2 linked regions of the Minwuia thermotolerans genome follow. The protein of the gene in region 1 interacts with the protein of each later gene in a pairwise test. Links are inferred from orthologs where the notes say so. Each region holds a gene or a part of one and is shown in the gene's direction. Other genes may lie near its edges. The genes, in order: trkA and ptsN.

The links.
Region 2: the proteins of trkA (region 1) and ptsN interact in binary tests that used the Escherichia coli proteins (3 or more experiments, as listed by UniProt). The link is inferred for Minwuia thermotolerans from one-to-one orthologs.

What each region holds. Positions count from the first base shown.
Region 1 is NZ_PIGG01000010.1:187,830-194,672, reverse strand. The notes cover bases 1,513-4,348. They hold trkA (Trk system potassium transporter TrkA), read left to right. Parts: upstream 1,513-2,160; coding sequence 2,161-3,537; downstream 3,538-4,348. Other genes in these bases: CWC60_RS02055 (TrkH family potassium uptake protein), read left to right, coding at 3,555-4,348; ntrX (nitrogen assimilation response regulator NtrX), read left to right, coding at 1,513-2,106. Also shown: CWC60_RS02070 (sensor histidine kinase NtrY-like), read left to right, coding at 1-704; more of ntrX, read left to right, coding at 712-1,512; more of CWC60_RS02055, read left to right, coding at 4,349-5,015; CWC60_RS02050 (D-amino-acid transaminase), read left to right, coding at 5,034-5,921; RNA chaperone Hfq, read left to right, coding at 6,097-6,345; GTPase HflX, read left to right, coding at 6,371-6,843. UniProt on the Escherichia coli protein: Part of the constitutive potassium transport systems TrkG and TrkH. May regulate the transport activity of TrkG and TrkH systems. Binds to NAD(+) and NADH.
Region 2 is NZ_PIGG01000040.1:20,675-27,619, forward strand. The notes cover bases 2,277-5,214. They hold ptsN (PTS IIA-like nitrogen regulatory protein PtsN), read left to right. Parts: upstream 2,277-3,482; coding sequence 3,483-3,947; downstream 3,948-5,214. Other genes in these bases: rpoN (RNA polymerase factor sigma-54), read left to right, coding at 2,277-2,752; hpf (ribosome hibernation-promoting factor, HPF/YfiA family), read left to right, coding at 2,859-3,437; CWC60_RS12910 (M23 family metallopeptidase), read left to right, coding at 3,994-4,989; CWC60_RS12915 (tetratricopeptide repeat protein), read right to left, coding at 4,986-5,214. Outside these bases: CWC60_RS12885 (LptA/OstA family protein), read left to right, coding at 1-386; lptB (LPS export ABC transporter ATP-binding protein), read left to right, coding at 396-1,169; more of rpoN, read left to right, coding at 1,181-2,276; more of CWC60_RS12915, read right to left, coding at 5,215-6,374; CWC60_RS12920 (DMT family transporter), read left to right, coding at 6,588-6,945. UniProt on the Escherichia coli protein: Seems to have a role in regulating nitrogen assimilation.

The sequences.
Region 1 (6,843 bases):
TCGCGCGGCGCATCGCCCACGAGATCCGCAATCCGCTGACGCCGATCCAGCTTTCGGCCGAGCGGCTGAAGCGCAAGTACCTGAAGCAGATCGAGACCGACCGGGAAATCTTCTTGCAGTGCACCGACACCATTGTGCGCCAGGTCGGCGACATCGGCCGCATGATCGACGAATTTTCCGCCTTCGCCCGCATGCCTGCGCCGGTGATGCGGCCGGAGCCGGTCGCCGACCTGGTGCGGCAGGCGGTATTCGCCGTCGAAGTCGCGAACCCGTCGGTCGAGTTCCGCATGGATCTGGAGGCCGGCCTGCCGCCGCTGCCCTGCGACCGCCGCCAGGTCGCCCAGGTGCTGACGAATGTGCTGCTCAATGCAGTGCAGGCGATCGAAGCGCGCGAGACGTGCGACGAATTGGGCGTCGTGGAAGTGAAGCTTTCCTGCAACAGTGACGGTGTGGTGATCACAGTCACGGATAACGGCATCGGGCTGCCGGTTTCGGAGCGGGACCGCTTGACGGAGCCTTACATGACCACGAGAGATAAGGGCACGGGTCTGGGCCTCGCGATCGTGCGGAAGATCATGGAAGATCATTCCGGCTCCCTGCATCTGGGCGATCGGGCAACCGGCCCTGGCGCCGCGGTGACGCTTGTCTTCCCGCTGGCCGACCAGGGTGAGGAACGGCTCCGTGCCGACGGAGACAGCGGTTAGGAAAGCAATGGCCCTTGACGTCCTGATCGTCGACGACGAAGCCGATATCCGGATGCTGGTCGCCGGCATCCTGTCCGATGAAGGATACGAGACCCGGGTCGCCGGTACTGCCGACGAGGCGCTGGAGGCGGTCGGCGACCGCGCTCCGGCGCTGATCGTTCTGGACGTGTGGCTGCAGGGAAGCCGCCTTGACGGGCTGGAACTGCTCGACATGATGCAGGAACGCGCGCCCGACGTGCCGATCGTGATGATCAGCGGCCACGGCAACATCGAGACCGCCGTCGCCGCCATCCAGCGCGGCGCTTATGATTTCATCGAGAAGCCGTTCCAGACCGACCGCCTCGTGCTGATTGCCGAACGGGCGCTGGAGGCCTCGCGGCTCCGGCGGGAGAACGCGGAGCTGCGGGTCCGCGCCGGCGGCGATGCGGCTCTTATCGGCGCCTCCCAGCCGCTGAGCGCCCTGCGGGCGGCCATCGAGAAGGTGGCGCCCACCAACAGCCGGGTGATGATCAGCGGGCCTTCGGGCTCCGGCAAGGAGGTGGTGGCTCGCCAGATCCACGCTCTGTCGAAGCGTGCCGGCGGGCCCTTCGTGGTGGTCAACGCGGCCATGATCGAACCCGAGCGCATGGAACTGGAGCTGTTCGGCGAAGAGGCCCCGGCCGGGGGCCAGGTGCGTTCGCGCAAGATCGGCCTGCTGGAACAGGCCCACGGCGGCACGCTGTTCCTGGACGAGGTCTCCGACATGCCGGAGCAGACGCAAAACAAGATCCTGCGCGTCCTGCTCGATCAGACCTTCGAGCGCGTCGGCGGCGGCCGGCCGGTGCGTGTTGACGTGCGGGTCCTGTCGTCCAGCAGCCGCGACCTGCAGGTGGAAGCCGATGACGGCCGCTTCCGCCGCGACCTGTTCCATCGCCTCAATGTGGTGCCGATCCAGACCCCGCCGCTACGCCTGATGCGGGAGGATATCCCGGCCATGGCGCGCTATTTCGTGCAGCGCAGCGCCGACAGCGCCGGGCTGACGCCGCGCACCATCGACGAGGCCGCGATGGCGGCGCTGCAGGCCTATGACTGGCCGGGCAATGCGCGCCAGCTCCGCAATGTCGTCGAACAGCTGCTCATCATGGCGCCGGGCGAGGCGCGCGCGCCGATCACCGTCGAGATGCTGCCGGTCGAGATCACCAACCCGGCGGCGGCGACGCTCAGGCCGGAAACCAGCCAGGAGATCATGGCCATGCCGCTGAGAGAAGCGCGCGAGGTCTTCGAGCGCGAATACCTGCTGGCCCAGATCGAACGCTTCGGCGGCAACGTCACCAAGACCGCAGCCTTTGTCGGCATGGAACGGTCGGCCCTGCACCGCAAGCTGAAACTGCTGGGCGTGGGCGGGGAACGCGGCGCCCGCTGAACCGGCATTTAAGGGCTGTTCCGCACCCGCGTGAAACAGGCTAACGTCCGCGCCATGAAAGTGATCGTCTGCGGCGCGGGTCAGGTCGGCTCCAACATCGCCCGCCATCTGGCGGAAGAACAGAACGACGTGACCATCATCGACCAGTCGCCCGAACTGATCCGGAGGATCAGTGAGGCCTACGACGTGCGCGGCCTGGTGGGATTCGCCTCCCACCCGGACATGCTCGACCGCGCCGGCGCGGCGGACGCTGAGATGCTGATCGCCGTGACCTTCGCCGACGAGGTCAACATGGTCGCCTGCCAGGTGGCCCATTCGATCTTCAACGTGCCGACAAAGATCGCCCGCATCCGGGCGCAGAACTATCTCCGGCCGTCGTTCAGCCATCTGTTCACGCGCGAACACATGCCGATCGACGCCATCATCTCGCCAGAAGTGGAGGTGGCCCACGCGGTCAACCGCGCGCTGCACATGCCCGGCGCCTTCGACATGCTGCCGTTCGCGGACGACAGGGTGCGCATGATCGGCGTGCGCATCGAGGATGACTGCCCGATCGCCCATCAGCCGCTGCGGCAGCTCACGGAACTCTTCCCGAATCTCAACATCATCGTCACCGGCATCAACCGCGGCGAGAAGCTGTTCGTGCCGTCGCCGACCGACCAGATGCTGCCTGGCGACGACGTCTATTTCGTGGTCGACACCCAGCATGCGCGCCGCGCCATGCCGCTGTTCGGTCACGAGGAGCACGACGCCCACCGCATCGTCATCGTGGGCGGCGGCAATATCGGGCTGGTGCTGGGGCGCGATCTGGAGCAGGAGAAGGACCGGGTCAACCTGAAGGTGATCGAATCGGACCGCAGCCGGGCGGAGTTCGTGGCGGATCGCCTCGAAAGCGCTGTTGTGCTCTGCGGCGACGCCCTGGACGCCGAGCTCCTCGAAGAAGCCAACATTTCCAACGCCCACGCGATCGTGGCGCTGACGAACGACGACGAGACCAACATCCTGGTCTCACTGATGGCCAAGCAGCTCGGCTGCGAGAAGGCGATCGCCCTGGTCAACAACAAGGCCTACGAGGCGCTGGTCGGCTCGCTCGGCATCGACGTGGCCGTCAACCCGCGCGCCACCACCGTCTCGTCGATCCTGCAGCACGTCCGCCGTGGCCGGATCCGGCGTATTTACTCGATCCGCGACGGCGCCGCCGAGGTGATGGAGGCCGAGGCGCTGGAAACCTCGCTGCTGATCGGCAAGCCGCTGCGGGAAGTGGAGCTGCCGGCAGGCGTCATCGTCGGCGCGATCGTACGCGGCCCCCAGGTGCTCAAGCCGCGGGGCTCTATGGTGATCCAGCGCAAGGACCGGGTGATCCTGTTCGCGCTTCGCGAGAGCGTGAAGAAGCTGGAGAGCATGCTGTCTGCGGGCCTGCGGTTCTTCTGATGCCCGGGGCCTGAGCCATGGCGCTGACCGCGGTGCTGTCGGTTCTCGGCTGGTCGATGGTCATCTTCGCCCTGACCATGATCTTCCCGATCGGTATCGCCCTGTTCCATGGGGAGGTCGGCACCTGGCCGGTCTTTCTCACCACCATCCTGATCACGGGCATGTTCGGCGGCGCGCTGACCCTCGCCTCGCTCGGCGGCAGACAGCGCGCAGCGGGGCGGCGGGAAGCATTTCTGCTGGCCTGCCTCATCTGGACCGTGCTGCCCATGTTCGGCGCGATTCCCTTCGCCAACCTGGTTGGGCCGCTGGACGGCTATCTGGAGGCGATGTCGGGCCTGACCACGACGGGCTACAGCGTCTTCGCCACGCCGGAGCTGCTGCCGCGTTCGATGCTGTTCTGGCGCGCCGAACTGCAGTGGATCGGCGGTCTGGCGACGATAATGCTGGCGGTCGTGCTGCTGGGCCTGTTCGGTCTGGGCGGTCTGGCGGTCTACCGCAGCGCCATCCCCTCAGGCGATGCGAACACCCTGGTCGCGCGGCTGAAGGACACCCTGTCGGCGGTCTGGTGGGTCTACGTCATCATCACCCTGGCCTGCGCGGTCCTGCTGTGGGTTTCCGGCGTCCAGGCCTTTCATGCCGTCTGCTACGCCATGTCCACCGTCTCTACCGGCGGGTTCACCACCAGCACGAACGGCGTCGCAGGCCTGTCATCCTTCGCGCAGGGCGTCCTGGTCGTCTTCATGCTCGGCTCGGCGCTGAACTTCACCCTGCACTGGGCGGCGTTCCACGGCCGCTTCAGGGTCTACCGCGAGGATCCGGAGATCCGCGCCTTCGGACGGCTGTGCGGCATCTCCGCACTGATGGCGGGTCTCATCATCTGGGGCATGACGGAACTGGATCTCGCCAGCAGCCTTGGCCAGGCAATCTTCGCAGTGGCCGCGGTCGCCTCGACCACCGGCTTCTTCGGTCTGGAGACCGATCAGGGCATCATCACGGGCTCCTGGCCGACGCCGCTGTCGATCCTGTTGCTGATGATCATGATGGTGGGGGGCGCTGCAGGCTCGACCGCCGGCGGTTTCAAGCTGATGCGCTTCGCGCTGCTGATTCGCCAGGGCGGGGCGGAACTCACACGGCTGTCCTATCCCAATGCGGTCACCATCGTGACCTATGGCGGCTACTGGGTGGAGCCGCCGGTGCTGCGCGCCACATGGAACTTCCTGATGCTGTTCATGCTCTCGGTGGCCATCCTGGCGGTGGTGATCGATCTGGATGGCCATGACCTGGCGACGGCGCTGGCCCTGGCCGTCGGCGCGCTCAGCAACGCTGGCCCCGCCGCCACCTATGTCACTGTCGAAGCGGTGGCCATCGGCGAACTCGATCCGGTGTCGAAAATCGCTATCATTGCGGGCATGCTGGCCGGCCGGCTGGAACTGCTCGCGCTGCTCGGCCTGTTTTCCCCCTCGTTCTGGGGGCGCTGAAATCGATGGATTGCTGACTTGACCAGAATTGCCTTCGTCAACGGCCAGTACGTGCCGCACCAGTCCGCCGCCGTCCACGTGGAGGACCGGGGCTACCAGTTTTCCGACGGCGTCTACGAGGTCATCCCCATCGTCGACGGCCGGCAGATCGATGGCGTTGGCCATGTCGAGCGGCTGGCGCGCAGCCTTCGCGAACTGCGCATCGACCGGCCGATGTCCGATCGGGCGCTGAACCTGGTCATCGAGGAGGTGGTGCGCCGCAACCGCGTGCGCGACGGCTTCGTCTATATCCAGGTCACCCGCGGCGTCGCGGCGCGCGACCACGGTTTTCCCCGGGACGCCCAGCCAGCTGTCGTCATCTATGCCCGGCCCAAGGCCGCCGATGCCCGGCGCAAGGCCGCCGCCGAGGGCGTGGCCGTGATCACGGTGCCGGACCAGCGCTGGACCCGGCGGGACATCAAGACCGTGTCGCTGCTGCCGAATTGCCTGGCCAAGCAGTCCGCACGTGAGGCCGGCGCCTACGAGGCCTTCATGGTCGACGGTGACGGCATGATCACGGAAGGCAGTTCGACCAACGCCTGGATCGTCGACCAGTCGGGCCGCCTGGTTACCCGGCCGGCCTCCAGCGACATCCTGAACGGGATCACCCGGCTGGCGCTGATGAAGCTGGCCCGGGAAACGGATATCGAGATCGAGGAACGGCCCTTCTCCGTCGAGGAACTGAAGACCGCGCGGGAGGTCTTTCTCACCAGCGCCAGCGGCATGGCGCTGCCCGTGGTCCGCGTTGACGACCGCGAGATCGGCAACGGCCGTCCCGGCAGTGTGTCCTCGCGCGTGGTTGACATGTTCGAACGCTATGTGGCTGGATCGGACACGGAAGCGGCGGCTGGCATGACAGTAGCGTGACATCGCGTACCAATGTCGCGACCAGCGCGTTTCGACTTGCTCGGAAACGCGCCGCTCCCCAGATATCCAGTTGTGGGAGTAGAAAATCTGAATACATATCGGCTTCGTATCCGGGCCGAAGGCAAATCACCGTCGGCGCGTTTCTGCCGGCGCAAGAACAATAGGAACGACGCACATGGCAAGCGAACGTCCACAGAACGTGCAGGACGTCTTCCTCAACCACGTTCGAAAGAACAAGATTCCGCTGACCATCTTCCTGGTGAACGGCGTGAAGCTGCAAGGGATCATCACCTGGTTCGACAATTTCTGCGTCCTGCTGCGGCGCGACGCTCACGTGCAGCTGGTCTACAAGCACGCCATCTCGACGGTGATGCCGGCCCATCCGATCGACCTGTTCGAGGGTGTGCCGGGACAGCCGGACTGACCGCGCTCTCCGGCGGGCGCCGGCTATGAGCGCACCCGAAAATGCCGTCGGTGCGCGCACGATGCTGATCGTCCCCTGGACGCCTGCCGACGCGACGCGCGAATCCGAGGCGATGCTGGCGGAGGCCGTGGGCCTCTGCCGGGCCATAGGGCTCGATATCCGCCACAGCGAGACGATCCGCCTCGATCGGCCGAGACCGGCCACGCTGATCGGCGTCGGCAAGATCGAGGAACTGGCTGCTCTGGTTCAGGCCGAGGATCTGGAACTCGCCGTCTTCGACGCCGCGCTCAGCCCCACGCAGCAACGCAATCTGGAACGCGATCTGAAGGTCAAGGTGATCGACCGCACCGGCCTGATCCTCGAGATCTTCGGGGAGCGGGCGCGGACCCGGGAAGGCCGGCTGCAGGTGGAACTCGCGCATCTCCAGTACCAGCGCAGCCGCCTGGTGCGTTCATGGACCCATCTGGAGCGTCAGCGCGGCGGCGCGGGCTTCATGGG
Region 2 (6,945 bases), on another replicon or contig:
TGGAGGTCCGGCGTGATCAGCAGATCGCCATCTTCACCGGCAATGTGGATGCCGTGCAGGGCGGCATGACCCTCAGGACGGACGAGCTGCGCGTCAGCTACCGCGAGGGCGACTCCGGCGGCGCGGATGTCGGCGGCGCCATCTCGAAGCTCGAGGCCGTGGGCAGCGTCGTGGTGCTGACCTCGCGCGAGCGCGCGACCGGCCGCCGCGGCGTCTACGACGTGGACGCCGGCCGCATACGGCTGGAAGGCGGCGTGCAGCTTTTCCGCGAAGACAACGTCCTGACCGGCCAGACCCTGGTGATGGACCTGAACACGGGCGTCTCCACCCTCGACGCCGAGCGCGGCGGCCGGGTCAAGGGCATCTTCCGGCCTGAGGGGGATTAGCTCCACGTCATGGCGACCCGCAACGACATCGATCAGGAACGGCCGCGTCTGGTGCACCAGAACCCGGGACTCAGCGCCCGTAATCTGGGCAAGCGCTACAAGAAGCGCCCGGTGCTGCGTGACGTTTCCATCGGTGTGCAGCGCGGCGAGGCGGTCGGCTTGCTGGGCCCCAACGGCGCCGGCAAGACCACGTGCTTCTACATCATCACCGGCCTGATCTCGGCCGACTACGGCCAGATCAGCCTGGATGGCCACGACATCACCACCCTGCCCATGTACCGCCGGGCGCGGCTGGGGATCGGCTACCTGCCCCAGGAGGCGTCGATCTTCCGCGGCATGACCGTGGAGGAGAACATCCGCGCCGTGCTCGAGGTGGTGGAACGCGAACGCGATCAGCGCGAGCAGATGCTCGAGGATCTGCTGGCGGAGTTCACCCTGACCCATCTGCGGCGAACGCCGTCGGTGGCGCTGTCGGGCGGCGAAAGACGTCGCGTGGAGATCGCCCGCGCCCTGGCCTCGCAGCCGTCCTTCATGCTGCTCGACGAGCCCCTGGCCGGCATCGACCCCATCGCGGTGGGCGAAATCCGCGACCTCGTCTTCCACCTCAAGGATCGCGGCCTCGGCGTGCTGATCACCGACCACAATGTCCGCGAGACCCTCGATCTGATCGACCGCGCCTACATCCTGCATGACGGCCGGGTCCTGATGGAGGGAACGCCCGACGACATCGTCAATCATGACGACGTGCGCCGGGTCTATCTCGGCGAACGGTTCCGCCTCTAGGATTCCGCGCGATGGCCCTCTCCACGCGACTCGAGCTCCGGCAGAGCCAGAATCTGGTGATGACGCCGCAGCTGCAGCAGGCGATCAAGCTGCTGCAGCTCAACAACATCGAGCTGAGCGCCTTCGTCGAGCAGGAGCTGGAGCGCAATCCGCTGTTGGACGACTCGGGCCCCGATGCGCCGGAGCCGGACAACCGACCCGAGTCCGATTCGGCGGACGCCGGCGGCGACGGCTTCGGCGACGAGCCTCTGAGCGAGATGTCGATCGACGCGGAGAAGGGCGGCGGCGCGGAGGCGGAGTCTGCCCTCGACGCCGGCTATGACGACGTCCATGGCAACGACAGCCCCTCCGACCGGTTGAGCGAAACGCCCGCCGGCGGCGGCGATATCGGCGACAGCGGTGGCGGAAGTCTCGGCCAGATCGGCGGCGGCGGCTCGCACAAGTTCGACGACATGGATCTGAGCCTGGAGAACACGCTCAGCAATTCCGAATCGCTCCGCGACCACCTCACGGCGCAGCTCAACCTGGCGCCGGCTTCGGTCGAGGCGCGGCTGATCGCGGCGGCGATCATCGATTCCATCGACGAGGACGGCTATTTCCGCGAGGACATCGAGGAAATGGCCGAGCGGCTCGGCTGTGCGCCCGCGGCGGTCGAAGACGCGCTGGCGCTGGTGCAGGCCTTCGACCCCACCGGCGTCGCCGCCCGCGACCTCGCGGAGTGTCTGGCGCTGCAGTTGCAGGAACTCGACCGCTACGATCCGGCGATGAAGGCCCTGGTCGGCCGTCTCGACCTGCTGGCCAGACAGGACTACCCGGCGCTGTTGCGCGAATGCGGGGTCGACGGGGAAGACCTGACGGACATGATCCGGGAACTGAAACGCCTCGACCCGCGACCCGGGCGGCAGTTCGAGACCGAAGAGGCGCAGACGGCGATCCCCGACGTCCTGCTGCGCCAGAAGCCCGACGGCGGCTGGCAGATCGAACTCAACCCCGAGACCCTGCCCAGGGTGCTGGTCAACAACCGCTACTACGCCGAGATCAGCGCCGCCACCAGGACAGCGCAGGACAAGACCTATCTGACCGACTGCTTCAACAACGCCAACTGGCTGGTGAAGTCCCTGGAGCAACGGGCCAACACGATCATGAAGGTGGCGACCGAACTGGTGCGCCAGCAGGATGGATTCTTCGCCCACGGCGTCCAGCACCTCAGGCCGCTCAACCTGCGCACCATCGCCGACGCGATCGGCATGCACGAGAGCACGGTCAGCCGCGTGACCTCGAACAAGTACATCGGCACGCCACGCGGCATCTTCGAGATGAAATACTTCTTCACCGCCTCGATCCCGGCGACCGACGGCGGCGCATCCCATTCCGCCGAGGCCGTGCGTCACCGCATCAAGGACCTGATCGAGGTAGAGACGCCGGAGGCCGTGCTTTCCGACGACCGGATCGTCGAGATACTGCGCGCCGACGGCGTCGACATCGCCCGGCGTACGGTGGCAAAATACCGCGAAGCCCTGCGGATTCCGTCGTCGGTCCAGCGGCGCCGGATGAAGCGGATGCAGCTCGACATGGCGCGCTGATACCCAGCTTGACTTGTCATGCGGCCCTACCTAAGGTCCGCGCCGCTTCGAGCGCCGGCTCCGACCATCGAGTTCGACAGACCTGTACCGGCCAAGAAGGGGTACCATGCACATCACCATTCAGGGCAAGCACATCGACCTTGGCGACGCGCTCCGCCAGCGCGTGACCGAGCGGCTGGAAGCCGCCGTGGGGAAGTATTTCGGCGACGCCATCGAGGGCAGCGCCACCTTCGCCAAGGACTCGGGCGATATCCGCGTCGACTGCCAGGTGCACGTGGGCCAGGACATTTATCTGAAGAGCCGCGGCAGCGCCGCCGACGCCCACAGCGCCTTCGATGACGCCGCCAACAGGATCGAGAAACAGCTTCGGCGCTACAAGCGCCGCCTGCGCGACCACCACGCCCGCCAGCATCAGCTCGGGCAGCCGGCAAGAGCCGCACAGGACTACGTCATCGCCGCGCAGACGGAAGACGAGGAGCCCGAGGCCGACCGCGGCGAACATCCCGCCGTCATCGCCGAGACCCGCGCCTACATTCCCTCCTGCACGGTCAGCGACGCCGTCATGCGCATGGACCTGGCCGACAGCCCCGTGATGATGTTCCGCAATCTCGGCAATGACCGGCTGAACGTCGTGTACCGCCGCCCGGACGGCAATATCGGCTGGATCGATCCCAGCGACGGCTGACGGGCCCGTTTCCGGCCTTCGCCTCGACAACACAAGGTGAGCGTAGTGGATATCTCCGATATTCTGGTTTCAGACGCCGTGGTCATCGACCTCAGGGCAGGCAGCAAGAAGCACGTGCTTCAGGAACTCGCCCGACTGGCGGCCGGCCAGACAAACCTGCACGAGCGGCGCATCTTCGACGTGCTGCTGGAACGCGAACGTTTGGGAACGACCGGCGTCGGCGACGGCGTCGCCATTCCCCACGGTCGGATCGGGGAGGTCGACCACATCACCGGCCTGTTCGCCCGTCTGAAGGAACCGGTCGATTTCGACGCCGTCGACGGCAAGCCTGTCGACCTGCTGTTCCTGCTGCTGGCGCCGGAGCAGGCCGGCGCCGACCACCTGAAGGCGCTGTCGAAGATCTCGCGTCTGTTGCGCGACAAGGACAAGTGCGAGAAGCTTCGCGGGGCGAAGTCGGCGGACGCGGTCTACGCGGTCCTGGCCAGCGGATCGGCCTCCCAGGCGGCCTGAAGCAGCCGCGGATCCCGCGCGATCCGCCAGATCGCGTGAGGTGTGCATGATCGGTCGGCTTCTTCTTCTCCTCGGCCTGGCGGCGGCGCCCGCGTTGGCGGCGGCCGCGGATGAACCGACGCTGGGGCTGCCGTTGCGTTGCGAACTCAACCGCACCTGTTTCATCCAGCAGTTCATGGACATCGATCCCGGCCCGGATGCGGCCGACTACACCTGCGGTCCGCTCACCTATGAGGGCCACAAGGGCACGGATTTCCGGCTGATCGACCGTCAAGCCATGCGCGACGGCGTCGAAGTCATCGCCGCGCTGGGCGGCGTCGTCCGCGGCACGCGCGACGGCATGGCCGATATCGACATCGCCTCGATCGGCGGCCGCGAGGCGGTTCAGGGTCGCGAATGCGGCAACGGCGTCGTCATCGACCACACGGGCGGCTGGCAGACCCAGTACTGCCACATGCGCGAAGGCTCGCTCAGGGTCCGCACCGGACAGCGCGTCGAGAAGGGCCAGACGCTCGGCCTTGTCGGCATGTCCGGCGCCGCGCAGTTCCCCCATGTCCATCTGGCGGTGCGCAAGGACGGCGCCGATGTCGACCCCTTCCGCGGCGTCGAGCCGGAGATTCAGTGCGGCGGCGACTACAACGGACTCTGGGATCGGGAACTCACCGCCCAGCTCGACTACCGTCCGGGCGGCATTCTGAGCGCCGGCCTCTATGGCAATGCGCCCCAGTACATCGACGTCAAGGAGGGCCGCGCCAAGGTGGCCCGGATCGAGCCGGGCAGCCCTGCGCTGGTGGTCTGGTTCCACGTCTTCGGCATCCGCGAGGGCGACGTCATGCGCTTGCAGATCGAAAGCCCGGATGGCGGCGCCTTCCACGATGACACCCGCCCCGCGCACCCCAAGAACCAGGCGCAGTACTTCGCCTTTTCCGGCCGCCGCGCGCCCGACGGCGGTTTGAAACCCGGCGTCTACAGCGGCCGGGTCCAGATGCTCCGCGACGGCCGCGTCTACGACGCACGCCAGGTCTCGGTCGAGGTGCGCTAGGCGGCCAGGCGCGCCATTTCCGCCCGCGCGGCACGCGCGCCCTCGGCGTCGCCGCAGAGGTCCAGCGCGTCGGCGTAGCGCCGCCAGCCATAGGCGCTGGTCGCCTTGGCGTCGACCCGCTCGGCCGCCAGCGCCCGCGCCAGCGCCCCCTTGCCGGCCGCCAGCGCGCTTTCCAGCAGCGTGCGTTCGAAGACGTCGCGCTGGGCGTGGCTGCCACCCACCAGCGCGATGTCCTCGCGGACCGGCAGCAGCGTGTCCAGCACCTGCTGGTGGCGACCGGCTCGGGCGGCCACAACCGCCTCTGCCAGCGGCAGGCCGATCCGGCGGTAGACCTCGCCCTGGCTGGAAAAGTCGCCGTCAGAAGCGTCGCGCATGGCCGCGATCATGTCCTTCGCCTCGGCCTCGCGCCCGGCGGCGGCCAGCGCCATGACATAGTGCATGTCGGCAAAACACAGGATGTGGTCGTGGACGCGCTCCGCGGAGCGGTCGGCAAGTTCGTCCCAGCGGCCGCCGACGTTCACGCCCTCCTGCTCCAGCCGCCAGAGCATGGCGACGCCGTTGGTGATGTCGAGATACTCATCGGTGCTCTCGGCCCTCACGGCCCGGTCGTAGAGCGCCAGCACCTCGTCGTGCTCGCCCAGCTCCAGATGGTAGAGGCAACGGTGCCACCAGACATGGAAGCGGAAATTGTTGGTCCGGTTCCAGTCGGCCTCGTTGGCGCGGATCCACCCGATGCCCTCGCGGTGGCGGCCCTGCATCTCCATGGCGTGGGCGACGGCGTGGGTCGCCCAGATGTCGGCCGGATTCATCTCCACGGCCATGCGGCCGTGTCGCTCCGCGTTCGCATAGTCGCCCGATTCTTCACAGGAGAAGGCGTGGACGCCGTGGATGAAGCCCGCGCCGGGCAGATCCCGCCCGGCCCAGTCGCGGATGACGCGCGCTGACTGCCGGCGCATGGCCGTGCCGCCGCGCATGTAAAAGCTGGTGTAATGCGCCAGACGGATTGCCATGGGATCGAACGGCCAGTCGAGCATGACCGCTTCCCAGGCGTCGTTGGCGCCCTGCATGTCGCCGTCGACCCAGAGATCGAGGGCGCGGAAATGAAGCCTCTCGCGGGCGTTGAGCGCGCCGCCTTCGGCCATCGGCAGCAACCGCTCGCGGGTCTCGGCCGCCTTGCGCGCCAGCGCCGGATGACAGAACAGAAGGAAGAAATAGCCGCGGTAGATCAGCGCCAGCGGCATCTCCGGATCGGCGGTCAGCGCCGCCTTCAGATGCGCGCCGGTGTCGAGGCGGAATCCCATATAGGCCAGCGCCGTCTCGTCCAGCGCCCGCGCCGCCTCAGCGCTCGCCGCGGTGACCGCGTTGCCCCAGGCATCCTCTTCCATCGCACCCTCCCAGCTGCCGAACGCTTGCAGCCTAGTACATCGGTCGACCATGCGGAACAGAGGGGACGATCCCCCGCCCCATCCCTCCCCCTTGGTCAAGGGGGAGGGGTGTTTCCACAACAGTGGAAACGGGAGGGGGTTCTCAGCATTGCCGCCATGCATGACCGGGATTCGTGATGACACGCCGCGGGCGAGCGGCGAGACTTCCCGCCCATGACTGCCGCCGCCGATCCACCCGACGTCCTGCACCGGGTCCTGCCCCATATCGCGCTGTTCTTCGCCGTGGTCTTCCTCGGCACATCCTTCGTCGCGGCACGCGCGATCATGGCGGACCACGAAGGACCGGCGACGCTGGGGCTCGCGCGATATGTCCTGGGCGCCCTGACGCTGCTGCCCTTCGCGCTCGCGCTCTCCAAATGGCGGATCGGCCCGAAGGCGCTGGCCCTGTCGCTCGTCCTCGGCATGCTGCAATTCGGCCTTTTCCACCTGTTCGTGAACACGGCGCTGCAGCAGATCCCGGCGGCGCGCGGCGCGGTGATCTTCGCGCTGATCCCGATCCTGACCATGCTGA